DNA from 3 places in the Massilia sp. NBRC 108631 genome. Region 3 is predicted to be linked to each of the others. Evidence: predicted binding sites of a transcription regulator. Region 3 holds the regulator's gene; each other region holds the start of a gene.
What was found. The regulator sigma-54, encoded in region 3, starts transcription at its own class of promoters, with help from an activator protein. The targets are predictions, from matches to a motif close to TGGCANGNAANCTGCTTT.
Positions count from the first base shown of each region.

Region 1: the regulator sigma-54 is predicted to act here: its motif matches at 1,386-1,403, upstream of AC6H42_RS27360 (flavin monoamine oxidase family protein).
Region 2: the regulator sigma-54 is predicted to act here: its motif matches at 909-926, upstream of prpB (methylisocitrate lyase).

Region 1 is NZ_BAAKJE010000250.1:49,499-51,767, forward strand. It holds gene AC6H42_RS27360 (flavin monoamine oxidase family protein) at 1-1,349, opposite strand, end outside; gene AC6H42_RS27365 (sigma-54-dependent transcriptional regulator) at 1,526-2,269, shown strand, end outside.
Region 2 is NZ_BAAKJE010000025.1:13,873-16,141, reverse strand. It holds gene prpB (methylisocitrate lyase) at 1-876, opposite strand, end outside; gene prpR (propionate catabolism operon regulatory protein PrpR) at 1,037-2,269, shown strand, end outside.
Region 3 is NZ_BAAKJE010000245.1:12,473-14,741, reverse strand. It holds gene lptB (LPS export ABC transporter ATP-binding protein) at 1-540, shown strand, start outside; gene AC6H42_RS26265 (RNA polymerase factor sigma-54) at 548-2,038, shown strand; gene hpf (ribosome hibernation-promoting factor, HPF/YfiA family) at 2,106-2,269, shown strand, end outside.

The DNA.
Region 1 (2,269 bases), on a different contig from region 3:
GCCACCAGCGCCGTGGCGCGCGGCTTGAACGGCTCGGGATGGCGCGCCAGCACCTGCCAGAACGGCGTGGCGCGCATGTCGTTGTAGCTGCCCAGCAGCAGCGAGTGGCTGTTGGAAGGATCGGTGCCGAAGTAATAGCACTGGCGCAGCGGCAGATCGGTGATGGAGTGGCCGGACTGCGCGCCGAAGCTCTGCTGCCACCACGGCTGCTCGAAGCCCATCAGGATCTTGTAGGCCGGTTCGGGGATCACGGCCGCCAGGTTGCGCTGCAATTCCTCGTTGCGGAAGAAGAAGCTGTCCTGCGCCAGCAGTTCCAGCGCACGGCGCGGCATGGCCAGCACCACGCTGTTGGCGTGCACGGCCCACGGCGCGCGGCCGGGGCGGTTCAGGAAATGCAGCGTGTAGCGGTAGCCCGGCTTGCTCGAACGCGTGAAGCCCAGCAGCTGGTTCTCGCGCCAGATGCAGCCGCCCGGCTCGGCCAGGTAGGCGTCCGCCAGGGCGTAGGCGAGGCCGTCGTAGCCGCCGGCGATGGTCTTGTACTCGGTGCCGGCGTTGGAGAGGTCGCCCACCATGTAGGGCAGGGCTTCGGCCGCGTTCCAGTTGATGGTGTTGGAGTAGTAGCCGCCGGCGTCGGCCAGGTAGTTGTAGCCCTCCTGGCCCACGCGGTCCTTCAGCATGTTCCAGAAACCCAGCTCGTTCACCAGCGCGTCCTGGTAGGGACCGGCGAAGCAGTAGCGCAGCTGCGGCTTGATGCGGCTCCAGTCCTCGGCGGTCAGCTCGAAAGTGTAGTCGTAGGCGCCGTAGTGCTTCACCTTGTCGGCGTAGCGCGCGTTGAACCACGGGTCGGCGGTCAGGACTTCGTACACCACCTTGTTGAACAGCTGGTCGGCGCTGTAGCCGATGTCGGCCTCGCTCAGCATGTAGCGGGTGAGTTGGCGGTCGCCGCGGGCCTGGGCGCGCTTCCACGCGTCGGCGCGCAGGTACTGCTTGCGCAGGAAGGCGAACAGGTGGGCGTTGTCGCCCATGGGGAAGGGCACGCTTTCCAGCGCGTGGCTGAACACCTGCTCGATCAGGGTGGCGACGATGGCCTGCGAGGACATGTAGCGCATGCCGCCCAGTTCGCCCACCACGTCCATGCCCGGCAAGACGACCGACTCCAGCCGCCCGCCGATGCGGTCGTCCATTTCGAACAGCTGCACCTGGGAGCCGGGCAGGCCGCCGTCGGTCACCAGGCGCCAGGCGCTGTACAATCCGGCCGCGCCGGCGCCGACCACGGCGACCTCGGTGCACAGGCCGTCCTGGTAGGTGCTGTTCATGGGGATACTGGTCAGTTCACTGCGTGTTTTCATCTTGTTGCTCCTGCAATTCATCGTTACTGAATGTCAATAGCAATCCCCATGCCTGCGCGCAAGAGTGGGGAAACCGCGTGATTTGCATATTGCAACCATTCCGTTTCATTAATTGACATGTCAAGCGGCGGGCTTTACATTGCCATTTACACTAGGAGAAGACTTTGGTTGCAGGCTTGAACGATACCGATTACACGCTGACCTCCCCGCTGCGCGACGCCGAAGTCAACGGCGGGCCGGTGCTGGCGCTCACGGTGCTGTGGCATCCCGACGCCGCACGCATCGGCGAACAGTACCTGGACGGCAGCGGCGACGGCGTGATCGAGCTGGGCCGCTTCATGCCCATGTTCAGCCGGCCCGGCAAGGACCGGCTGCCGCTGGGCTACGGCGGCATCTCGCGCCAGCCGCTGCGCATCGCCCGCACGCCGGACGGCGGCGTGGAAGTGACGCCGCCGGACAGCCGCATGATCTTCGAGCTGGACGGCGAGGAAGTGCGCGCCGTGCAGCACCTGGGACCGGAGCGCGTGGCTGAAGGGACCGTGCTGGGCCTGGGCCGCGCCGTGCTGCTGTGCCTGCACTGGGCCACCTCGCTGCCGCGCCACAACCCGGTGGCCGGGCTGCTGGGCGTGGGCAGCGCCGCCATCATGATGCGCGAGCAGATCCGCGCCGCCGCGCAGACCAATATGCCGGTGCTGCTGCTGGGCGAAACCGGCAGCGGCAAGGAAGTGGCCGCGCGCGCCATCCACGCCATGGGGCCGCGTTCTGGCGCGCCGCTGGTGGCGGTGAACATGGCCACCCTGAACGAATCGCTGGCGGCGGTGGAACTGTTCGGCGCCGCCAAGGGCGCCTACACCGGCGCGCAGACCGTGCGCATCGGCCTGTTCGGCGAGGCTGACGGCGCCACCCTGTTCCTGGACGAA
Region 2 (2,269 bases), on a different contig from region 3:
CGCAGCGAACAGGGCGTCCAGCTTCTGTTCGAAGTCGTGGTAGTTGATGCGCTCATACAGCTCCTGGCGGGTCTGCATGGTGTCCAGCACGCCCTGCTGGGTGCCGTCGCGGCGGATCGCGCCGTAGACGTTTTCCGCAGCCTTGTTCATGGCGCGGAAGGCGGACAGCGGGTACAGCACCAGGCCGACGTCGGCCGAGCGCAGCTCGTCCACCGTGAACAGCGGGGTGGCGCCGAACTCGGTGATGTTGGCCAGGATGGGCACGCCCACCGCCTTGGCGAACTGCTTGTACATGTCGAGCGAGATCATCGCTTCAGGGAAGATCATGTCGGCGCCGGCTTCCACGCAGGCCACGGCGCGCTCGATGGCGGCGTCCAGGCCTTCCACGGCCAGCGCGTCGGTGCGGGCCATGATGACGAAGTTCTCGTCGGTGCGCGCATCGACGGCGGCCTTGATGCGGTCCACCATCTCTGCCTTCGATACGATTTCCTTGCCCGGACGGTGGCCGCAGCGCTTGGCGCCCACCTGGTCTTCGATGTGCATGGCGGCGGCGCCGAACTTGATCATGGACTTGACGGTGCGCGCCACATTGAAGGCGGAAGCGCCAAAGCCGGTGTCCACGTCCACCAGCAGCGGCAGGTCGCACACGTCGGTGATGCGGCGCACGTCGGTCAGCACGTCGTCCAGGTTGGAGATGCCCAGGTCGGGCAGGCCCAGCGAACCGGCTGCGACGCCGCCGCCGGACAGGTAGATGGCCTTGAAGCCGGCGCGCTTGGCCAGCAGCGCGTGGTTGGCGTTGATGGCGCCGACGACCTGCAGCGGGGACTCTTCCTGGACGGCTTTGCGGAACGCGGCGCCTGCGGAGTATTGGCTCATGTGATGCCCTTTCAAGTTAGGTTGCAGCCACTATTGCAAATGCCGTGCCAGATGCTGAAGTACCGCAAAATCAAGCACTTGCCTCCATGGGCAACAGCGTTGCGTGTTTCATATTGAAACACAATGAAACATTGAAACCAGAATGGACTACAATTGAAACATGCGCCATGCTTCTCCCCCGCCCTTCGATGCCGCCGACAAACCCGTAATCTGGACGGTGGCCGTGTCGCGCCTGTCCGAGCTGTTCCGTGACATCACGCTGGAATACGACGAGCTGGCCACGATAGAACCGATCAACCTCGGTTTCGACGAGGCGGCGCGCCACATCCGCGAACGCATGGCCACGGAGCGCTGCGACGCGGTGATCGCAGCCGGCTCCAACGCGGCCTACCTGAAGGGGCGGCTGTCGGTGCCGGTAGTGATCGCCAAGGCCAGCGGTTTCGACGTGATGCAGGCACTGGCGCGCGCGCGGCGGGTGTCCGAACGCATCGGCGTCATCACCTACCAGGACAAGATGACCGAGCTGGCCGAGTTTACCGCCACCTTCGGTTTCGACGTGGCGCAGCGCACCTACGCCACCGAAGAGGATGCAAGGGCCCAGATCAACGACCTGAAGGCGTCCGGCGTGCGCGCCATCGTCGGCGCGGGGCTGATCACCGACCTGGCCGAGGAAGCCGGGCTGACGGCGGTGTTCATGTACTCCGCCGCATCGATCCGGCGCGCCTTCGACGACGCACTGGAAATGGCGCGCCTGACCCAGCTCGAGGCGAACCGCGCGCGCAGCCGCGTGGGCGTGGTGGCGGACACGCTGCGCGCGCGCCATGGCCTGAACGATCTGCGCGGCGAATCGGCCGCGATGGAAAAGACGCGGCAGGCCGTGGTGCTGTACGCGAAGTCACCCGCCACGGTGCTGATCCAGGGCGAGACCGGCTGCGGCAAGGAACTGGTGGCGCAGGCCATCCACCGCGAAGCGCCGCGCGCGCTGGGGGCGAACCGGCCCTTCGTGGCGGTCAATTGCGGCGCCATCGCCGAGTCGCTGCTGGAGTCCGAACTGTTCGGGCATGAGGAAGGCGCGTTCACCGGCGCGCGGCGCGGCGGGCACGCGGGACTGTTCGAAGCGGCCAACCGGGGCACGCTGTTTTTGGACGAAATCGGCGAAATGCCGCTGGCGCTGCAAACGCGCCTGCTGCGGGTGCTGGAGGAGCGCGAAGTGGTGCGGGTCGGCGGCACGCGGCCGATCGCCATCAACGTGCGCATCATCAGCGCTACCCACTGCGACCTCGAGCAGCGTGTGCGCGAAGGCCGCTTCCGCGCCGACCTGTTCTACCGGCTGGCGGTGCTGCGCCTGGCGCTGCCGCCGCTGCGCAAGCGCGCGGACGATATCGTTCCGCTG
Region 3 (2,269 bases):
GTGTCGAGCATGCCGATCCACCAGCGCGCCACGCTCGGCTTGTCCTACCTGCCGCAGGAAGCGTCGGTGTTCCGCAAGCTGACGGTGGAGGACAACATCCGCGCCGTGCTGGAGATCCAGCGCGTAAACGGCAAGGCACTGAGCAAGGCCGAGATCGACGAGCGCCTGGACCGCCTGCTGGCCGACCTGCAAATCGAGAAACTGCGCGAGAACCAGGCGCTGTCGCTGTCGGGCGGCGAGCGCAGGCGCGTGGAAATCGCGCGCGCGCTGGCCACCAACCCGCGCTTCGTGCTGCTCGACGAACCGTTTGCCGGCGTCGATCCGATCGCCGTGATCGAGATCCAGCGCATCGTGCGCTTCCTCAAGGAGCGCGGCATCGGCGTGCTGATCACCGACCACAACGTGCGCGAGACGCTGGGCATCTGCGACCGCGCCTACATCATCAACCAGGGCAGCGTGCTGGCGTCCGGCCGTCCGGACGATATCATCGCCGACGAATCGGTGCGGCGCGTCTACCTCGGCGAACACTTCCGCATGTAAGCCCGCCATGAAACAGTCACTGCAACTCCGCACCTCTCAGCACCTGGCGCTGACGCCGCAACTGCAGCAGTCGATTCGACTGCTGCAGCTGTCCACGCTGGAGCTGCACCAGGAACTGGAGCAGTTGCTCGGCGAGAACCCCTTGCTGGAACGGCTGGACGACCCGCTGGACCGCTCGCTGCGGCTGCTGGGCGACGGCGCCATCAACCCGACCCAGTCCACCGGCGCGGACGCCTCGCCGGCCGAAGTGGGCGCACCGGCGCAGGACAGCGCACCGGCCGGCGAGGGCGATCCCTTCGAGGGCGCCAGCGGCGACGGCGACAGCGCCAGCGGCGCCGAGGCCGATACCGACTGGAGCGACGCCGGCCGCAGCAAGGCGCCGGACGACGAGGACTCGCGCCCGCAGCTCGAAGCGAGCCACTGCACCCTGCGCGAGCACCTGATGGAGCAGATGCGCGTGACCGTGCAGCAGCCGCGCGACCGCGTGCTGATGGAACTGATCATCGATGCGCTGGACGAAAACGGCTACCTCGAAGAGCCGCTGGAGGAAATCCATGCGCGCCTGCCGGAAGAGGCGGACGTGGAGCTCGAGGAACTGCAGACGGCGCTCACGCTGCTGCAAAGTTTCGACCCTATCGGCGTGGGCGCGCGCAGCGCGTCCGAGTGCCTGGCGCTGCAGATCAAGCGCATGCCCGGGGTGCCGCTGGTGACGCGCCGCATGGCCATCTGCATCGTGGAAAAGCACCTGGCCTGGTTCGCGCAGCGCGAATTCAACAAGCTGAAAAAAGCCCTCGACTGCGACGACGAAGACCTGCGCGAAGCGCAGGCGGTGATCCGCCAGTGCAATCCGCATCCGGGCGCCGAGTTCGCCTCCGACGTATCCGACTACGTGGTGCCGGACGTGATCGTGAAGAAGGCGCGCAACGGCTGGCAGGTCACGTTGAACAACGACGTGATGCCGCGCCTGCGCGTGAACGCGCTGTACGCCAACATGCTCAAGCAGGGCAAGGGCGAGTCGGCCATGGGCGCGCAGCTGCAGGAAGCCAAGTGGCTGATCAAGAATATGCGCCAGCGTTTCGACACCATTTTGCGCGTGGCGCAGGCGATAGTAGAAAGACAAAAGAACTTTTTCAGCCATGGCGCCGTTGCCATGAGACCCCTTGTGTTGCGTGAAATTGCTGATACACTGGGACTACACGAGAGCACTATTTCTCGCGTAACAACTCAGAAATACATGCTGACTCCGCATGGGATGTTTGAGTTGAAATATTTCTTTGGCAGTCACGTCGCCACCGAAGCAGGAGGAGAAGCATCCTCGACGGCGATACGGGCGCTGATTGTGCAATTGACAGGAGCTGAAGACCCGAAAAATCCTTTATCCGACAGTAAGATTGCGGACATGCTGGGTGAACAGGGCATGGTAATTGCGCGACGGACTGTTGCCAAATATCGCGAAGCCTTGAAAATCCCTCCGGTAAGTCTGCGTAAAGCTTTGTAGTTTTACTTGGGTTCCCCTGCGCGCCAAAAACACCAAAGCGTACGAACCCTTATCTTTAGGAGTGTGTATGAATCTCACCATCAGTGGACATCATCTCGAAGTGACCCCCGCCATCCGTGAATACGTGCAGAACAAGCTGGAACGGGTCAAGCGCCATTTCGATCAAGTTATTGATATTGCTGTCATCCTGACTGTAGATAACCTCACCGAGAAAGACAAAAGGCAGAAGGC